One region of the Duganella kummerowiae genome, then DNA from elsewhere that is predicted to be linked to it. Evidence: predicted binding sites of a transcription regulator. Region 1 holds the regulator's gene; each other region holds the start of a gene.
What was found. The regulator sigma-54, encoded in region 1, starts transcription at its own class of promoters, with help from an activator protein. The targets are predictions, from matches to a motif close to TGGCANGNAANCTGCTTT.
Positions count from the first base shown of each region.

Region 1 (2,264 bases):
TGTCCTACCTGCCGCAGGAGGCGTCCGTGTTCCGCAAACTGACGGTGGAAGAAAACATCCGCGCCGTGCTCGAAATCCAGCGAGTCAACGGCAAGCCTTTATCCAAGGCGGAAATTGATGAACGGCTCAATACCCTGCTAGCCGATTTGCAAATCGAGAAGCTGCGTGACAACGCCGCGCTGTCCCTGTCGGGCGGCGAGCGGCGCCGCGTGGAGATCGCGCGGGCCCTGGCCACCAACCCGCGCTTCGTGCTGCTCGATGAACCTTTCGCCGGGGTCGACCCGATTGCCGTGATTGAGATCCAGCGCATCGTGCGCTTCCTCAAGGAGCGCGGCATCGGCGTCCTCATTACCGATCACAATGTGCGCGAGACGCTGGGCATTTGCGACCGCGCATACATCATCAACCAGGGCACGGTACTGGCATCAGGCCGGCCAGACGACATCATCGCCAATGAGTCGGTGCGTCGCGTGTATCTGGGTGAACATTTCCGTATGTAGATCCATGAAACAGTCTTTGCAACTGCGTACCTCGCAACATCTCGCGCTGACGCCGCAGCTGCAGCAGTCCATACGCCTGCTGCAATTGTCGACGCTGGAATTGCACCAGGAACTGGAACAGCTGCTGACCGAAAATCCCTTGCTGGAAAGGCTGGACGACCCGCTGGACCACTCCGTGCGCCTGCTGTCCGATGGCGCCATCAGCCAGCCGGCCGGCGCCGCCGAGGCCGGCGCCGATCCCGTGCACACGCCCGACAATGCTGCGCCGGCCGGCGAAGGCGAGGCCTATGACGGCCCGGCCGCCGACACCGACAGCACCACCCCCGAGGCCGACATGGACTGGGGCGACGCCGGCCGTAGCAAGAACAACGACGACGAGGATTCCCGCCCGCAACTGGAAGCGGGCCACTGCACCCTGCGCGAGCACCTGATGGAGCAGATGCGGGTGACGGTGCTGGAAATGCGCGACCGCGCGCTGGTGGAAATCATCATCGATGCGCTGGACGAGAACGGCTACCTGGAAGAGCCGCTGGAGGACATCCACGCGCGCCTGCCGGAAGAATTGGAGATCGAGCTCGATGAGCTGCGCACGGCCCTCACGCTGCTGCAAAGCTTCGACCCGGTGGGCGTGGGCGCCCGTAACGCGTCCGAGTGCCTGGCGCTGCAGATACGCCGCATGCCCGGCGTGCCCCTGGTGACGCGGCGCATGGCGCTGACCATCGTCGAACAGCATCTGGCCTGGTTTGCCCAGCGCGATTTCAACAAGCTGAAAAAAGCCCTCAACTGCGACGAGGAAGACTTGCGCGAGGCGCAGGCCGTGATCCGCCAGTGTAATCCGCATCCGGGCGCCGCCTTCGCGTCCGACGTGTCCGACTACGTGGTGCCGGACGTGATCGTCAAGAAGGGCCGCAACGGCTGGCAGGTCAGCCTGAACAACGACGTCATGCCGCGCTTGCGCGTGAACGCCATGTACGCCAACCTGCTCAAGCAGGGCAAGGGCGAGGGCGCCATGGGTGCTCAGCTGCAGGAAGCCAAGTGGCTGATCAAGAACATGCGCCAGCGCTTCGACACCATCCTGCGCGTGGCGCAGGCGATAGTGGAACGGCAAAAGAATTTTTTCTCGCACGGCGCCGTCGCCATGAGACCCCTTGTGCTTCGCGAAATTGCTGATACACTGGGTTTACACGAGAGTACTATTTCTCGGGTAACAACTCAGAAATACATGCTGACCCCGCATGGCATGTTTGAGTTGAAATATTTCTTCGGCAGCCACGTCGCCACCGAAGCGGGGGGCGAAGCCTCATCGACGGCGATACGGGCGCTCATCGTGCAACTGACAGGAGCAGAAGACCCTAAAAATCCTTTATCCGACAGTAAGATTGCGGACATGCTGGGAGAACAGGGCATGGTGATCGCGCGACGTACTGTTGCCAAGTATCGCGAAGCCTTGAAAATCCCTCCAGTCAGCCTCCGCAAGTCTTTGTAGTGCATTGGCCACTGCGCGCCCGGCGGCAATGGGCGCCCGCACTGGCCGTAAGGCGACATCATCTTTAGGAGTGTGTATGAATCTCACCATCAGTGGTCATCATCTCGAAGTGACTTCGGCTATCCGTGAATACGTGCAGAACAAGCTGGAGCGCGTCACCCGCCACTTTGATCAAGTGATCGATATCGCCGTGATCCTCACGGTCGATAACCTTAAAGAGAAAGAGAAACGTCAAAAGGCTGAAATCAACCTGCGTATGTCCGGCAAGACCGTGTACG
Region 1 covers NZ_JBKFEH010000008.1:289,220-291,483, reverse strand. The annotation lists gene lptB (LPS export ABC transporter ATP-binding protein) at 1-500, shown strand, start outside; gene ACLB1G_RS09095 (RNA polymerase factor sigma-54) at 505-1,986, shown strand; gene hpf (ribosome hibernation-promoting factor, HPF/YfiA family) at 2,063-2,264, shown strand, end outside.

Region 2 (2,264 bases), on a different contig from region 1:
GGCATTCTGCTGTCCCTTGACGTCCGCGAAGTCGGGATAGGCCGGCGCAGCAGCCGGCGGCGCCGCCTCGTGGCGCGCCAGCATGGCTTGCGGATCGCGCGCCGCCAGGTGGGCGCATACCTGCAGCAGCGACGAGGCCGGATAAATGGCGGCGTCGCGGACCAGCGCCGCCTCATCGGCATTGGCCTGCGGCAGGATGAAGGCCAGCCGGCCGCCATTGCGGCGGGTGGCCAGCGACATGGCCAGGGCGCCGCGCACCGGCCGCAGCTCGCCCGACAGCGACAGTTCGCCAGCGTATTCATACTGGTGCAAGCGGGTGGACGGGATCTGGCGCGAGGCCGCCAATATGCCCAAGGCGATAGGCAAATCGAAGCGCCCCGATTCCTTGGGCAGGTCGGCCGGCGCCAGGTTGACGGTGATGCGCTGGGCCGGCATCTCGAAACCACCGTTCTGGATGGCGGCGCGGACCCGGTCGCGCGCCTCCTTGACTTCGGTTTCAGGCAGTCCGACGATGGTGAAGGCGGGCAGGCCGTTGGCCAGGTGCACTTCGACATTGACTTCGGGCGCTGCCATGCCGGACAGGGCGCGGCTCTTGAGGACGGCGAGGCTCATGGGGCTGACGTTGGGCGTGGACCAAACGCCAGCCTAGCGCAACCCGGCATGAGGGCTTTGCGCTAGCCCAAGCTGGTGCAAGGCCCCGCTTTGGTGCGGTAGCGGCTTGCTTCAGGATACTCTCGCCAGTTTCACCGCCTTGGTGCGGTCCAAGCCCGCCACATGCGCCATACTCGGGCATGCGCGTCTCCGCCTTCAGCGCGAGGACAGCGGGAGGGAGAAACGCTCAGGACTTGAGCTGTGCTTCCAGTTCGGCCAGCCGGGTTTCCAGCGCTTCCAGCTTGGCCCGGGTCTTGGCCAGGACCTGGGTCTGGATGTCAAATTCCTCCCTGGTGACCAGATCCAGCTTGGCGAAACCCTGGGTCATCATCGATTTCACATTCTTCTCGATGTCCTTGGCCGGCGAATTTTCAATGGCCTGATTGATCTTGCTTTGCAGATCAGTGAAAAAAGCATTCATGTCCATAATAGTCCTTGATCTTGCCGGCTCCGCACTGCACCATTGCAGTGCATTCCAGCGTTAAAGTGGTGCGCCGTCTCCGTATTTCTACGTACTTTACTCCGCTAATACCCCGCTAGGGCGTCTCGATGACGCGACTGGCGTTGCTGTTACTGCACGATTCGCTGTCTTCTGTGCAAGGTTGGCTGGCACGCATTCTGCTATAGAGGCTAATGAAAAACTTTCAAGAGCCTCAAAACCCGAATTTTAAACCGCAACTGCTAACTGAGCTCAACCTAAAAGGAAAACCGTGATGAAAAGTTTGTCCAAAACCACCCTTGCTGCTGCGTTGACCTTAGCATTCGCAACTCTGGGCGCAGGATACGCCCAGGCCCAGGAAGCGGCACCCGCTGCCGAGGCAAAACCGGACAATGAAGTCAGCTTTAACGCTGCCATTGTCAGCGACTACCGCTACCGCGGCATATCGCAAACCCGTTTGAAACCAGCGCTGCAGGGCGGCGCCGATTATGTCAATAATCCAACCGGTTTTTACGCCGGCACCTGGCTGTCCACCATCAAATGGACCAAGGATGCGGGCGGTGATGGCGACGTAGAATGGGATCTGTACGGCGGCAAGCGCGGCGAAATCGTGCCCGACGTGGGCTACGATGTCGGCGGCCTGTACTACTTTTACCCGTCCAATGGCCTGAGCCCCAGCGCCAACACCTTTGAATTGTACGCCGCCGTGTCCTATGGCCCGGCCTCGCTGAAATACTCGCACTCGACCACCAACCTGTTCGGCTTCAAGGACAGCAAGAATTCCGGCTACCTGGACGCCTCGGCCAACTTCGAGATCGCTCCCAGCTGGATGCTGAACCTGCATGTGGGCCACCAGAACGTCAAAAACAATAGCGCATCCAGCTACACCGACTACAAGCTGGGCGTGACCAAGGATTTCGGCGTAGTGACCGTCGCGCTGGCGGCCATCTATGCCGATACCGAGGCCTACTACGGCCCCAACGGCAAGAACCTGGCCAAAACCGGCGCAGTGCTGACCATCTCCAAAACCTTCTAAGCGAGGCCAGTATGAAAATGATAACCGCCATCATCAAGCCGTTTAAGCTGGACGAGGTCCGTGAGGCCTTGTCCGCGATTAACGTGCAAGGCATCACCGTCACCGAAGTCAAGGGCTTCGGCCGCCAGAAAGGCCACA
Region 2 covers NZ_JBKFEH010000009.1:2,465-4,728, forward strand. The annotation lists gene ACLB1G_RS11150 (YifB family Mg chelatase-like AAA ATPase) at 1-612, opposite strand, end outside; gene ACLB1G_RS11155 (accessory factor UbiK family protein) at 839-1,078, opposite strand; gene ACLB1G_RS11160 (TorF family putative porin) at 1,365-2,126, shown strand; gene ACLB1G_RS11165 (P-II family nitrogen regulator) at 2,138-2,264, shown strand, end outside.
Region 2: ACLB1G_RS11160 (TorF family putative porin) is a predicted target of sigma-54. The motif match lies at 1,259-1,276, and genes of this name have one in related genera.

Region 3 (2,264 bases), 170 kb from region 1:
GGTCCAGTGCCTTCACACTCAGCATGCCGGCCCCGCCTATCACCAGCGCCAACGACACCAGCAGCCCCAAACCCAGCATTAAACGATATTTCAACTTCAACTTTCTCTCCCTTTAACTGGTTTAACTATACTGCACGGATAGTACACCATTTGTTTTTGGAAAACATGATTGCAATGCCGCATATGCATCGCATACAGGCCGCCTTGGGAGAGGGGGTGTAGTAAAATTACGGTTAACACTTACACCTAAAAACAACGGTCATGAACCCAACTTATAGCGCGCGCAGCAGCAACCGCGATGCGCTTCTGAACGCCCTCGAATCCATCCTGGCGGAGGGGGGAGTGCACCTTGTCACACTGGACGAGGTTGCATCCCGGGCTGGCATCACCAAGGGCGGCTTGATCTATCACTTCAAATCCAAGGAAGCCTTGCTAGTGGGGCTGGTGGAGCGCATGTACTCGCGCTTGGAGGCCAACTGTGCGCCGCCGGGGGCGGACCCCCATTCCCTGAAGCATTTCCTCACCGCACGCATCCACTATGCTTTCGGTCTCAGCGAGCGGGAAAAGCGCTTGATGGGCAGCCTGCTGGTGGCCTCATCGACCTACCCGGCGGTGATGGGCCCGGTGCGCCGCATGTATGAAACCGGCACCGAAGCCCTGGCGCGCTTCCAGGACAGCGCAGGGGTAGGGCTGTCGGTATGGACCACGCTGGATGGGTTTGTGTTATTGGAAATGCTCAACATCCGCCGTTTTACCGAACAGGAAAAACAGCAGATGCAGGCCACGCTGCTGGCGATGGTCGAGCAGCAGTTTGCCGACACGCCGGCTGAGCGGACTGACGCGGACTGACGCGGACTGACGCGGACTGAGGCGCGGCGCAGGCCGGGCTGGCGAAATCCGGCGGTTGTACCGTAGAATCTCGAAATCCACATTCCGAATACTGGTTTGGTTCTTGCTTCGCCGTAAGCCAATGCCCCGACCGTGTCCCCATGATGAGCTCCCGCAACTTGCGCATAGTCGTAGTCAACACCATCATCCACGCTGGACTGGAGGACGACGAGGCATTGCGCGCCCAGGCCGAACGGGCCCGTATCCTGCGCATCGGCCTGCTGGAAGCGGGCTATGACATCATCGCCTCGCTGCCGCCCGATATGTATCTGCCCGAGCGCATCGCCCAGCTGCAGCCCGACATGATCATCGTGGACGCCGAGTCCGACGCGCGCGACGTGCTGGAGCACATCGTCATCGCCACCCGCGACGAGCGCCGCCCCATCGTCATGTTCACCGAGAGCGACGACCAGGAGAGCATGGAGGCGGCGGTGGCGGCCGGGGTGTCGGCCTACATCGTGGCCGGCTTGCACAGCGACCGCATCAAGCCGGTGCTCAACGTGGCCCTGGCGCGCTTCAAGCGCGAGCAGAAGCTGCTGGAGGAGCTGTCCGACACCAAGAGCAAGCTGGCCGAGCGCAAGGTGATCGAGCGGGCCAAGGGCCTCTTGATGCAGCGCCAGAACTTCACCGAGGAGCAGGCGTATCAAAAGCTGCGCTCCATGGCCATGAGCAAGAACCTCAAGCTGTCCGACGTGGCGCAGCGCATCCTCGACGTCGAGGATTTGCTGGGCTGATGCACCATCCAGAATGATGCATTGCGCAATCGCGGTGCGTTAATGTTCACCAATGCGCCACCAAGCGGTGCGCATTCCTCCCTTTGAAACCGATTTGCCCCTGAGAGTGCCTGGCACGCTCATTGCATACGCTATAGGCAAAGCGCAATGATGCGCTTGCTGCGATTTCGCCAACGGCGGTGGAATCCACCAGACAACGACGTCTACCGATCATGAATCCGTTCATGAGGGTGGACGTTTTTTTTTGCCCCAACCAGTTAAAGCCGACTACAAAGGGATGACCATGAAAGACCACCAGCTACACGAGAAAAGCACCTTGCCAGAGGTAACGGACACCGTTAATGTGCCCCGCAGGAATTTTATTCATGGTGCAGCTCTGGTAGCGGGAGGAAGTATGTTGGGATTGGCAACAGGCGGTGTGTGGGCGGCAGGGTCGGACAAGCCGGAAAAGGAGGAAATCAAGATCGGCTTCATTCCGCTGACCGACTGCGCTTCCGTGGTCATGGCCTCGGTATTGGGCTTCGATAAGAAATACGGGGTGAAGTTCGTGCTCAGCAAGGAAGCCTCCTGGGCCGGCGTGCGGGACAAGCTGAACAACGGCGACCTGGACGCCGCCCACGTGCTGTACGGCCTGCTGTACGG
Region 3 covers NZ_JBKFEH010000008.1:115,828-118,091, reverse strand. The annotation lists gene ACLB1G_RS08345 (methyl-accepting chemotaxis protein) at 1-94, opposite strand, end outside; gene ACLB1G_RS08340 (TetR/AcrR family transcriptional regulator) at 262-849, shown strand; gene ACLB1G_RS08335 (ANTAR domain-containing response regulator) at 993-1,622, shown strand; gene ACLB1G_RS08330 (CmpA/NrtA family ABC transporter substrate-binding protein) at 1,900-2,264, shown strand, end outside.
Region 3: ACLB1G_RS08335 (ANTAR domain-containing response regulator) is a predicted target of sigma-54. The motif match lies at 942-959, and genes of this name have one in related genera.